DNA from 3 places in the Enterococcus sp. XAF26B05_ASV22 genome. Region 3 is predicted to be linked to each of the others. Evidence: predicted binding sites of a transcription regulator. Region 3 holds the regulator's gene; each other region holds the start of a gene.

The links. Region 3 encodes LexA, which represses DNA repair genes until DNA is damaged. Its sites were predicted from a motif close to CNAACANNTGTTNG; they were not measured.
Region 1: a site for LexA is predicted at 2,486-2,499, ahead of uvrB (excinuclease ABC subunit UvrB). Genes of this name have one in related genera too.
Region 2: a site for LexA is predicted at 974-987, ahead of AC1PU0_RS11865 (replication-associated recombination protein A). Genes of this name have one in related genera too.

What each region holds. Positions count from the first base shown of each region.
Region 1 is NZ_CM161538.1:997,466-1,001,439, reverse strand. Features, by position in the region: gene uvrA (excinuclease ABC subunit UvrA) at 1-258, opposite strand, end outside; gene uvrB (excinuclease ABC subunit UvrB) at 295-2,289, opposite strand; gene AC1PU0_RS04950 (amino acid ABC transporter substrate-binding protein/permease) at 2,754-3,974, shown strand, end outside.
Region 2 is NZ_CM161538.1:2,407,109-2,411,082, reverse strand. Features, by position in the region: gene AC1PU0_RS11865 (replication-associated recombination protein A) at 1-808, opposite strand, end outside; partial or broken gene AC1PU0_RS11860 (DNA-3-methyladenine glycosylase) at 1,107-1,806, shown strand; gene AC1PU0_RS11855 (DUF3013 family protein) at 1,742-2,227, shown strand; gene prmA (50S ribosomal protein L11 methyltransferase) at 2,242-3,189, shown strand; gene AC1PU0_RS11845 (16S rRNA (uracil(1498)-N(3))-methyltransferase) at 3,191-3,940, shown strand; gene AC1PU0_RS11840 (beta/alpha barrel domain-containing protein) at 3,958-3,974, shown strand, end outside.
Region 3 is NZ_CM161538.1:1,699,713-1,703,686, forward strand. Features, by position in the region: gene AC1PU0_RS08480 (dihydrofolate reductase) at 1-286, shown strand, start outside; partial or broken gene AC1PU0_RS08485 (ISL3 family transposase) at 411-1,675, opposite strand; gene lexA (transcriptional repressor LexA) at 1,856-2,485, opposite strand; gene AC1PU0_RS08495 (DUF896 family protein) at 2,782-3,024, shown strand; gene tkt (transketolase) at 3,124-3,974, shown strand, end outside.

The DNA.
Region 1 (3,974 bases), 700 kb from region 3:
AGAAATCGCTGGACTCAATCCATCGATACTATCAACATCTGGTTTATCCATTTGACCTAAAAATTGTCTAGCATAAGCTGAAAGACTTTCAACATAACGGCGCTGGCCTTCAGCATATAGTGTATCAAAGGCGAGTGAACTTTTCCCAGAACCAGATAATCCAGTAACGACAACCATCTTGTCACGAGGAATCGTAACATCTATATCTTTTAAATTATGTGCACGCGCGCCATGAATAACGATTTTATCATTTGCCATTATTTATCTCCTTTGCTGTGAAACACAGCCACTTTTTTATTCTGCTGCTTTCAACTCCAAAATCGTATCTCTTAAAGTCGCTGCTGTTTCAAAGTCTAATGCTTTCGCTGCATCCCGCATTTCTTTTTCTAATTTCATCAATAAATCTGCTTTTTCTTGGCGACTTAGTTCATGGTAAGATTTATCGATTTTTATTGTTTCACCTTTTTCATTGGTTTTAGAAATTGAAATCAACTCACGAATTTCTTTAATGATGGTTTTTGGTGTAATGCCATGTTCTTCATTGTATTTTTCTTGGATTGAACGACGTCGAGCCGTTTCGTCCATAGCTTTTTGCATAGAATCAGTGATTTTATCTGCGTACATGATCACTCGTCCGTCCGAATTCCGAGCCGCACGTCCGATGGTTTGGATCAATGAACGTTCACTTCTCAAGAATCCTTCTTTATCTGCGTCTAAAATTGCAATCAAGGATACTTCTGGAACATCCAATCCTTCACGAAGCAAGTTGATCCCAATCAACACATCAAATTCACCTAAACGTAGATCTCGAATGATTTCCGTTCGTTCTAATGTTTTGATATCACTATGAAGATATTTCACTTTGATTCCTAGTTCTTTAAGGTAATCCGTTAAATCTTCAGACATTTTCTTCGTTAACGTGGTGATAAATACACGTTGATCCTTCTCTACACGATCATGGATCTCACCCACTAAATCATCAATTTGTCCCATAATTGGACGAACTTCAATCAATGGATCTAGCAATCCTGTTGGCCGAATAATCTGTGGAATCACAGTATCTGTTTGCTCATGCTCGTAAGGTCCGGGTGTTGCAGAAACATAGACGACTTGATGCACATGTTCTTCAAATTCTTCAAGGCGTAAGGGGCGATTATCTAAAGCACTTGGCAATCGGAAACCATAATCTACCAGCATTTGTTTTCTAGCACGGTCGCCATTATACATACCACGAATTTGTGGCATCGAGACATGAGACTCGTCGATCACAAGTAAAAAATCATCTGGGAAGAAATCAATCAGCGTATAAGGCGGTTCCCCTTCTGAACGACCATCCATATGGCGTGAATAATTTTCAATACCAGATGTGTAACCCATTTCTCTCATCATTTCGATATCATAATTCGTTCTTTGTTCCAGTCTTTGCGCTTCTAATAATTTGTTTTCATTACGCAAAACCGTTAATCGTGCTTCTAATTCTTCTTGTATTTGTGAAATTGCATGTTCCATATGATCTTCATTGGTCACAAAGTGAGTTGCTGGGAAAATTGCGACATGTTCTGTCTCACCTATCACTTCGCCGGTTAACGCATCAACTTCTCTGATGCGCTCAATTTCATCGCCAAAAAACTCGACTCTTAGTGCATGATCGTCTCGGGATGCTGGAAAAATCTCTACTACATCTCCTCGTACACGAAAACGTCCACGCTGAAAATCAATGTCGTTTCGTTCGAATTGAATGTTGACCAAATCAGTCAATAACTTACTACGCTCCATCTCCATGCCTACGCGAATAGAAACGACTTGTTCACTGTACTCCTTAGGATCTCCCAACCCAAAAATACAAGAAACCGAGGCGATTACAATAACATCGTTCCTTTCTAATAAAGAACTAGTTGCTGAATGTCGTAATTTATCGATCTCGTCATTGATACTCGCATCTTTTTCTATATATGTATCGCTAGAAGGAACATAAGCCTCTGGTTGATAATAATCATAATAACTAACAAAATACTCGACTGCGTTATTAGGGAAGAATTCTTTAAACTCTCCATAAAGCTGTCCAGCTAATGTTTTATTATGGGCAATAACTAACGTTGGCTTATTTACTTCTTTTATTACGTTTGAAATCGTGAAGGTCTTCCCAGTTCCAGTAGCACCCAACAATATTTGTGCTTTTTCTCCACCTTCGATTCCTTCAACTAATCGTTTGATTGCTTCTGGTTGATCCCCATCCGGCTTATATTTTGATACTAAGTCAAATGTATTGGAGGTCTCTCTTTCTATCATCCAACATCCTCCTCTTACTTTATTTAATTGTTGCGTCACTTTGATTAAAAATACACAGCGCTATCTACCAAGTACTCTCAGGCATACAGCAGGATAACTCTACAGTCATTCTGTTTTCAACTTGTAGATCTATTCTTCATATAGGAATTTTCAGCGTAAAATTTAAATAGAAACTCCTGTCATTATTTTAACATACCGAACATATTTTCGCTAGTTTTAGAACAGGTTGCGTATACGTAATTTTTGATAATTTACATTTTATTTAATTTTTGTTTGTATTTATAAATTTAACGGAATACTGTTTGGGCTAATCTTATTTTGTATTTTTCTACCCTGATATGTAATATCTTGTTACATGGAATGTTAGAAAATGAGTTTTTTTTGATTTTCTCATTGTGAATGACTTGTGCTTTTGCCTTTTCTTACTATATAATTATCCAATATGCAAATATAGGAGGTATTTTATGAAAAGGAAACACTTTTTACTGTCATTTATTGTAATGATGGCAAGTCTACTAACATTTACTCTTGGACAGAATGCTCAAGCTGAGGAAAAAACATATAATATAGGAACAGATTTAACGTTTGCTCCATTTGAATTCCAAGATTCAAATGGTGAGTATGTTGGAATCGACGTTGATTTGCTTCACGCAATCGCTGATGATCAAGATTTCAAAGTAAACTTAAAGCCACTTGGGTTTGACAGTGCTATTCAAGCAGTTCAATCAAAACAAGTAGACGGTATGATCGCCGGAATGGGCATTACGGATGAGCGAAAAAAATCTTTTGACTTTTCAGATCCTTATTTCGATAGTGGCTTACAAATGGCGGTCAAAAAAGGCAATGATAAAATCAAAGGTTACGAAGATTTAAAAGGCAAAACTGTCGCAGCGAAAGTTGGAACTGAAAGTGCTACTTTCTTAGAGAAAAATCAAGAAAAATATGGCTATACCATCAAAAACTTTGATGATGCAACAGGTCTTTATCAAGCGCTAGAAAATGGCGAAGCTGATGCGATCTTCGATGATTATCCTGTATTGGGATATGCCATAACAAATGGACAAAAACTTCAATTAGTTGGTAAAAAAGAAACGGGAAGTTCTTATGGGTTTGCTGTGAAAAAAGGTCAAAACAAAGAATTGATCGAAAAATTCAATGCTGGATTGAAAGAATTAAAAAGTTCAGGTAAATATGATGAGATTGTCGGTAAGTATATTTCCACTGGAACTGAAACAACTGATACTGATTCTAAAATGAAAAAGATTCAACCTAAAAAAGATTCCTATGTAATTGCTAGTGATTCTACGTTTGCCCCATTTGAATTTCAAAACTCTGATGGCAAATATGAAGGAATCGATGTTGATCTTGTTCAACGTATTGCTGAACTTCAAGATTTTGATATTGAATTTAAATTTATCGGATTTAGTTCTGCCGTTCAAGCAGTTGAGTCTGGTCAAGCTGATGCAATGATCGCAGGAATGACGATTACAGATGAGCGTGAAAAATCTTTTGACTTCTCTACACCTTACTTTAACAGCGGGATTCAAATTGCGGTCAAAAAGGGCAATGACAAGATTCACTCTTACGAAGATTTAAAAGGAGAAAAAGTTGGTGCTAAAATCGGAACTGAAAGTGCTGATTTTCTAGAAGCCAACAAAGATAAATACGGCTATACAGTCAAATAC
Region 2 (3,974 bases), 710 kb from region 3:
CTGCTTCAACTAGTCTAGCTAAATAGTGAAGTGCAGCATCAACATCACTGCCACGAATCGATTTTTGAAATGCGGAAATCACATCATAATGGGCATCGCCGTTTTTATCATGCGTCAATGCTTTACGTTGGACACATTCTTCAATGATCGAAAGAGTAATCTCAACTTTTTTATTTCCATTTTCAGGTGTGGATTTTACAGCTAATTCAAGTCCGTTTAAAGCGCTACGTAAGTCACCATTTGTAGCACGTGATAAATGGAGCAAAGCTTTTTTTTCTAATACAACTGAAAATTCGCCCAAACCTCGCTCTGTATCATTTAATGCTTCTTTAATTGCTTTTTGAATATCAAGTTCGGTCAAGGGCTTGACTTCAAAAATTTGTGTTCGACTTCGAATGGCTGGATTGATTGTAATATATGGATTCTCAGTCGTTGCCCCGATCATAATGATGCGACCACTTTCAAGATGAGGCAATAAAAAATCTTGTTTTGTTTTATCTAAACGATGAACTTCATCTAATAATAAAATCACAGTTCCACTCATTTTTGCTTCTTCGGCGACAATTTGCAGATCTTTTTTTGTATCTGTTGCAGCATTCAGTAAGCGAAAGGCGTAGTTTGTAGAACCCGCAATGGCACTGGCGATGCTGGTCTTACCAGTACCAGGTGGACCGTATAAAATCATAGATGAAAGCATGCGCGCTTCAACCATCCGACGAATGATTTTCCCAGGCCCAACAAGATGTTGTTGCCCAACGACCTCATCTAAATTGCGTGGTCTCATGCGATAAGCTAAAGGTTTTTGCATGGTTGAACCTCCTTATTTTAAAAGCGTAGTGGGCTCGTTAAGCTCTGACAAAGAAATAAGGAAAGCTGAGAATGGCTCTCTAATCTAAAATCAGATGTTCTCTTTTTTTCGAAACGTAGCCCAAGTCACTTAACAAAATTTCATTATCTAGACATTATACCATAAAGAACGTATGTTTGTACAAAGGGTCGTTTTGTCCATTAAAACAAGAAAAAATCAGACTTTATCTTACGAAACGTTTGTTTTTTCAATGGATAATAGCCCTAGATTCGTGTATGATAAGAGATGGTGAAAAATAATGGAAAAAACGATACATTTTTTTAATACAAAATCAACAGAAGAGATTGCTCAATTCTTATTAGGGATGTACTTAGAGCATGAGACAGATGCTGGAATACTTAGCGGATATATCGTTGATACAGAAGCCTATTTAGGTCCTGAAGATGAAGCGGCTCACAGTTTTGGATTAAGAGAGACCCCACGGCTAAAAGCTATGTATGATAAGCTGGGAACGATTTATTTATACACAATGCATACACATTTAATCTTAAATATGGTCACTCAGGAAAAAGGCAAACCTCAAGGAGTCATGATTCGTGCCATTGAACCTGTGGAAGGACTCGAACAAATGGAAGCAAATCGTAATGGACGAAAAGAAATGGAATTGTCAAATGGGCCTGGAAAACTGGTTTCAGCTTTAGGAATCACTAAAGAATTATATGGGCAATCGATTTTCGATAGTTCGTTGCGTATTGTTCCTGAAAAAAGAAAAATACCAAAAAAAATCATTTCACTTCCTCGTATTGGAATCCCTAATAAAGGTATCTGGACGGAGCGACCTTTACGGTATGTTGTTTCAGGAAATCCTTATATCTCAAAACAAAGAAGAAGTGATATTGATCAAAAAGACTTTGGTTGGAAGGAAGAAAATAAATGAAAAAAGTAACGATGTTAACTTATTTAGATCAACAAATTACCAAGAAAATCACAGAATATGATGTAGCTCTTGATTGGAACAGCAAAAACCATATAATTGAGGTTGTTTTTCGTTTGTTTGCTGAAAATACTACTCATGAACAAATTGATGATGCACAGGGAACAGTTTCAGAAGAAGAAATCATTGAATTTGAAGACAGTATTTTGTTTTATAATCCTGACAAATCTTCTTTAGCTGAGGAAGAGTTTCTAGCGGCCATTCCTTATGAGGGCAAAAAAGGAATCAATCAGTCTGTGCTGGATGGTTTTGTCGATTATTTAAATGATGTTTTAACAGAAGGACAAAGTGATTTGTTAGACTTTTTAACGGATGAAGGACAAGTAGTATTTGAGTTGAAATGGTCGGAAGAAGCTTTTAAAGAAGCTGTTCAAAAGTATCAAAAAGCAGATGGTGATACATATATCGCTTATCCAAGCTATTAAAAAGAGGTGATCGTATGAAGTGGACAGAAGTAAAAGTTGAAACAGCTAGTGAAGCAGTTGAAGCAATCTCTAATATTATGATGGAAGCAGGAGCCAGTGGTGTTGCTATTGAAGATTCTTTAGATGTAGAAAATTTCAAAAGTGATCTATATGGAGAATTGCTTGATAAAGAACAATTTACTCATATCAAAGACGGTGCTTTGGTCATGGCTTATTTTCCTGAGACGACTTTTCTACCAGAAATACTCCCTTTTATTAAGGAAAGTATTACTCGTTTACCAGAATTTGGGCTTGCAATCGGTAAAAATGAAGTGACTGTAAGTGAAGTAGCTGAAAGTGATTGGGCGACAGCCTGGAAAAAATATTATCACCCAGTTCGTGTGACTCGCTTTCTAACAATTGTACCAAGTTGGGAAAAATATGAACCGCAAGATACGGTTGAAAAAATAATTACGTTAGATCCAGGAATGGCTTTTGGGACAGGTACGCATCCAACAACTCGCTTAACATTGCAAGCACTGGAAACTGTATTGCGAGGAGGCGAAACGCTTCTTGATGTAGGAACTGGTTCAGGTGTTTTAAGTATTGCAAGTAAACATTTAGGCGCAAAAGAAGTTTATGCGTACGACCTAGATGAAGTAGCTGTTACTGCAGCAAAAGAAAATATGGATATGAACCCAATCGCAAGTGATGTCCATGTTTCAGCCAACGACTTGTTGAAAAATGTAACGATTGAAGCAGATGTGATCGTAGCCAATATTTTAGCGGATATTATTACTTTGATGATCGAAGATGCTTGGCATTTATTGAAAGATGATGGAACATTGATTGTTTCTGGAATCATCCATGAGAAAAAAGAGATGATTGTAGAGAAAATGATAGAAGCAGGTTTTCTTGTAGATCAGATTTTCCAACAAGGAGATTGGTATGCGATTATTTTAAAGAAAATAGAGGAAGAGTAAGATGCAACGTTACTTTCTAACTGAACCTTATGAAGCGAAAGAGCACTATACGATTATGGGAGAAAATTATCACCATATCGTTCGAGTAATGCGAATGGAACCAAAACAACAAGTTTTCTTGGTATTTAGTGATCGGTTAGCAATCATTGCTGAAATCACCGAAGTGACCGAAGAAGCCGTTTATTTAAAAGAAATTAGTAAAGAACAAGCTAAAAAAGAACTACCAGTCAACGTTACGATTGCTTGTGGCTATCCTAAAGGGGATAAACTAGAATGGGTGGTACAAAAAGGAACAGAGCTTGGTAGCCACAAATTTATAGGATTTCCAGCTAAAGCATCTGTTGTGAAATGGGACAAAAAAAAACTAGCTAAAAAAACTGAACGTTTAAAAAAGATTGCGACTGAAGCAGCTGAACAATCTCATCGCCAGTTTGCACCAGATATTGTATTATTAGAGAAAGAACAAGAGCTGCTCGATGTTTTTTCTAGTTATGACAAAGTGTTGATTGCATATGAAGAGTCTGCAAAGGTTGGGGAACGTAGTCGCTTTGCAACAGCACTTTCTGAATTAGTTATTGGAGAATCATTCTTAATTATTTTTGGACCAGAAGGTGGTTTTTCGCCAACTGAAATCGAGAAATTTCAAGAACATGGTGGTATTATTTGTGGTTTAGGACCACGGATTTTACGTGCAGAAACGGCGCCGCTATATGCGTTAAGCGCCATTAGTTATCAATTTGAATTAGTGTAAGGTTTAGGGGGCTATTTATGGAGTTAGAGTTGCA
Region 3 (3,974 bases):
AGGAGTCATTGTATTTCATACTGTGGATGAAGTTCTTGATTATGCTAAAACTTTTTCAGGAATTACATTCATTGCGGGAGGATCAGCAGTGTATGAAGATTTTTTACCGTATTGTGATGTATTATACCGTACAGTTATTCATCATTCATTTGATGGCGATACACTATTCCCTTCGGTTAATTGGGATGACTGGACCTTGATCAATTTGAGTGCAGGCGAACAAGACGAAGCAAATAGTTACGCCTATCAATTTGAAACATATCAGCGCAAAGTCATGGTAGGTTAAAACGTTTTTTGATTTAAAGAAATAAATAGTAAAAAAAACGGTTCTACGTCAAATTGTGTTGGTGAACAAAAAACTGAATAGAAATCAAAGTCTGGTAAGGATAGAACATTCTTATCAGGCTTTTTTATTGTTGTGAAAAAATAAGACCTTGAATAATATAAATACGTGAACGAAAATGATAAAAGTTTCGATAGCCATAGGCTACACGTTTGATTACCTTAAGTTTATTGTTTAAGCCTTCAGTAATACCATTAGAATAAGGGAAGCGAAACGAATTCTTAATGCCTTCTTTATATTTGTTAAAGAAGAGTAATTTCTTTTTGAACCAGTGTGGTAGCTGATTATCTAGCTGTTGAAGATACTCAAAAAAGAGCGTATGTTCTCGATGAGAAAAAGCATATTTGTATCATAGCCTGTTCGTAGGACATCACCATAGTGCAACAGTTCATCGACAATATCTTGTTGACTTAATGGCCGTTTAAATAAGGGCTGATAAGCTCGACAGTTTATATCTAATTTATCGGAATCTTTCAATAGTAGCTTCCAATAGCGTTTTAAACGACGGTATTGTTTTGGTTCAGAACTTTTCAAACGGTTCATCGTTTGAATTCGCAGTTGGTTCAACGTACGATTCATTTGTTGGACGATATGAAAGCGATCCGTCACTAATTGAGCATTCGGAAAAACCGTTCGAAGAAGTTGATGGTAACTAGCGTTCATATCGGTTACGAGATACGCTACATGTAGCCGAGCTTCACGTGTAAAGCGCATGAAATGAGCGGTCAATTTGTATAGTCGTCTATCTTCCAGCACTTCTAACAACTGATTCCGTTCTCCATCCACACAAATAAAGCTCATACTTCCTTGGCAAGATTTCATGGATTTAAATTCATCGATACATAGAATTTTAGGGAGGAAGTTCCAGTTTGTTCGATAATTTTTTGATAGTCTCTCCATCATTCTAAGGACTGTTATGTCTGAAACAAAGTGTTTTTGAGCAATCATTTTTCTTGAAACATTCTTTTTCAAGTCAAGCATAATTTGGTATTGAAGCTGTTTAGATAAGTGATGATGTTCTTCAATCAGCTCTGTATGAGCGTGGAAAGTAGCACCGCATTCATGACAAAGAAAACGTGTCCGTTTTAGTTCTAATAGAGTGAAGCGCTCATTAAATACAGGCAATTGAGCTGTTGTTGTATGACTGCCATTTTTGATGATTTGTCCATGATTGAGGCGCCCACATTTCTCGCAATGAGTAGGTGAATAGGTCAGCTTGGCTTTAATCACTTGAGCTTGCACTCCTTTTACTGGTCTTTGTTCCAACCAATTTTCTTCAAACCGGAGGTTTTTGTCTGTAAGTCCGAGCAATAATCTGGTATTCTTATCCATAGGGAACAACCTTTCTGATGATTTGTGGTTTTTGTCGATTTCATTTTATCAGTTAGTTGTTCCTTTTTTGTATTTAAATGCTCAAAAAAGTGCTGGTAGAAAATCTTTTTTGATTTCCACCAACACAATATATTATAGAGCCAAAAAAACATACTAAGAGTTAGTGTGTTTTTTTACTATTTAAATATGATTGCGATACAAACCAACAACTTTTCCTAGAATGCTTACATTATTCAAAATAATTGGTTCCAATGCATCATTTTCTGGTTGTAAGCGAACATGATCTGTCTCTTTGAAGAATCGTTTACAAGTTGCTTCATCTTCATCTGTCATCGCAATAACAATATCACCATTTGAAGCAGCAGTTTGTTTGCGAACAATAACTTGGTCGCCATCTAAAATACCAGCATTGATCATACTTTCACCTCTGATAGTCAGCATGAACAAAGCATTTTCTTCTGCCATTAAATCAGGTGGAAGAGGAAAAAAGTCAGAAGCTTCTTCGACAGCTAAGATCGGCTCACCAGCTGTAACAACACCCAGCATTGGAATCACTGTCGGTCTCACACCGATTCTTTCAAGTCCGTCTGCAGTCAATTCAATTGCTCTTGGTTTTGTAGGATCACGTAAAATGAGTCCTTTTTTTTCTAAACGTGCTAAATGTCCATGAACAGTCGAGGTTGAGGAAAGATCAACTGCTTTTCCGATTTCTCTTACAGTCGGCGGATAGCCTTTTAGTTCAACTTGTTCATATATATATTTTAATACTTCGATTTGTCTTGTGTCTGTACGTTTCACCACAACCCGCACCTTCTTTCGATTTATATTTTTAGTGTACCATAGTTTTATATAGGAATCAAACAAGCGTTCGTGTATTTTTGAAAAAGTATAATTGTAGGAAGGATACTCCAAAAGTGATAAGGCAGTAAATGAAAATTTCAGTAAATAAACGGAATCGTTTCTAATTTTAATAAGAATATAGTTGTATTTTTTGTGCCCATCTTATAAGATAGACTTGGAAAGTAAACTTGTCTAACTTCAAAACTAGCCTTTCAAAAAAAGATTGAATACGCCTATTAAATGTTAAAAACGAGGAGGCAAAATAGATGTTATCGTCAGAAAAAATGAACCGTATTAATGAACTAGCAAAAAAAGCGAAAGAAAATGAATTGACTGAGAAAGAAAAAGAAGAGCAAAAAGTACTTCGTCAAGAATATTTGGCAGCTTTTCGAGGTGGGATGCGGCATCATATTGAAGGTATGAAAGTCGTTGATCCTAAAGGAAATGATGTAACACCAGAGAAATTGAAAGAGATCCAAAAAGCAAAAGGATTGCACAATAGAAAGTGATTTTTAGTTTTTTTTACTAAAAGTAATTGCTTTCATAAACGAAATGCGATAAAATGTAGTTAATAAAGGTAAAAAAAACCTAAATAGGAGATGATTTTTTTGTTCGACAACACTGATCAGTTAGGCGTTAACACGATTCGTACATTAAGCATTGAAGCAGTACAAAAAGCTAATTCGGGACATCCAGGATTACCAATGGGTGCAGCACCTATGGCCTATGCACTTTGGACAAAACACTTAAAAGTAAACCCTAAAACTTCAAGAAATTGGGTAGATAGAGACCGTTTTATCCTTTCTGCCGGTCACGGATCTGCAATGCTTTATAGCTTACTTCACTTAGCGGGCTATGGTGTTACAATTGATGATCTAAAAAGTTTCCGTCAATGGGGTAGTAAGACACCTGGACATCCAGAAGTTCATCACACAGATGGTGTTGAAGCAACAACGGGTCCTTTAGGTCAAGGAATAGCGATGGCTGTTGGGATGGCGATGGCTGAGGCACATACTGCTGCAACATATAATCGTGATAGTTTTCCTGTGATCGATCATTATACGTATGCCTTATGCGGAGATGGTGATTTGATGGAAGGTGTTTCTCAAGAAGCAAGTTCTATGGCCGGACATATGAAATTAGGTAAACTGATCGTGTTATACGATTCAAATGATATCTCTTTAGATGGTCCAACGTCAAAAGCGTTCACGGAAAATGTTGGTGCTCGTTATGAATCATACGGTTGGCAACATATTTTAGTCAAAGACGGCAATGATCTAGAAGAAATTTCTAAAGCAATAGAAGCCGCAAAAGCTGAATCAGATAAGCCAACATTGATCGAAGTAAAAACAGTTATTGGCTACGGTGCTCCAAAAGAAGGTACATCATCTGTACATGGAGCGCCAATCGGAGCAGATGGTATTACTGCAGCTAAAGCTGTTTATGGTTGGGAATACCC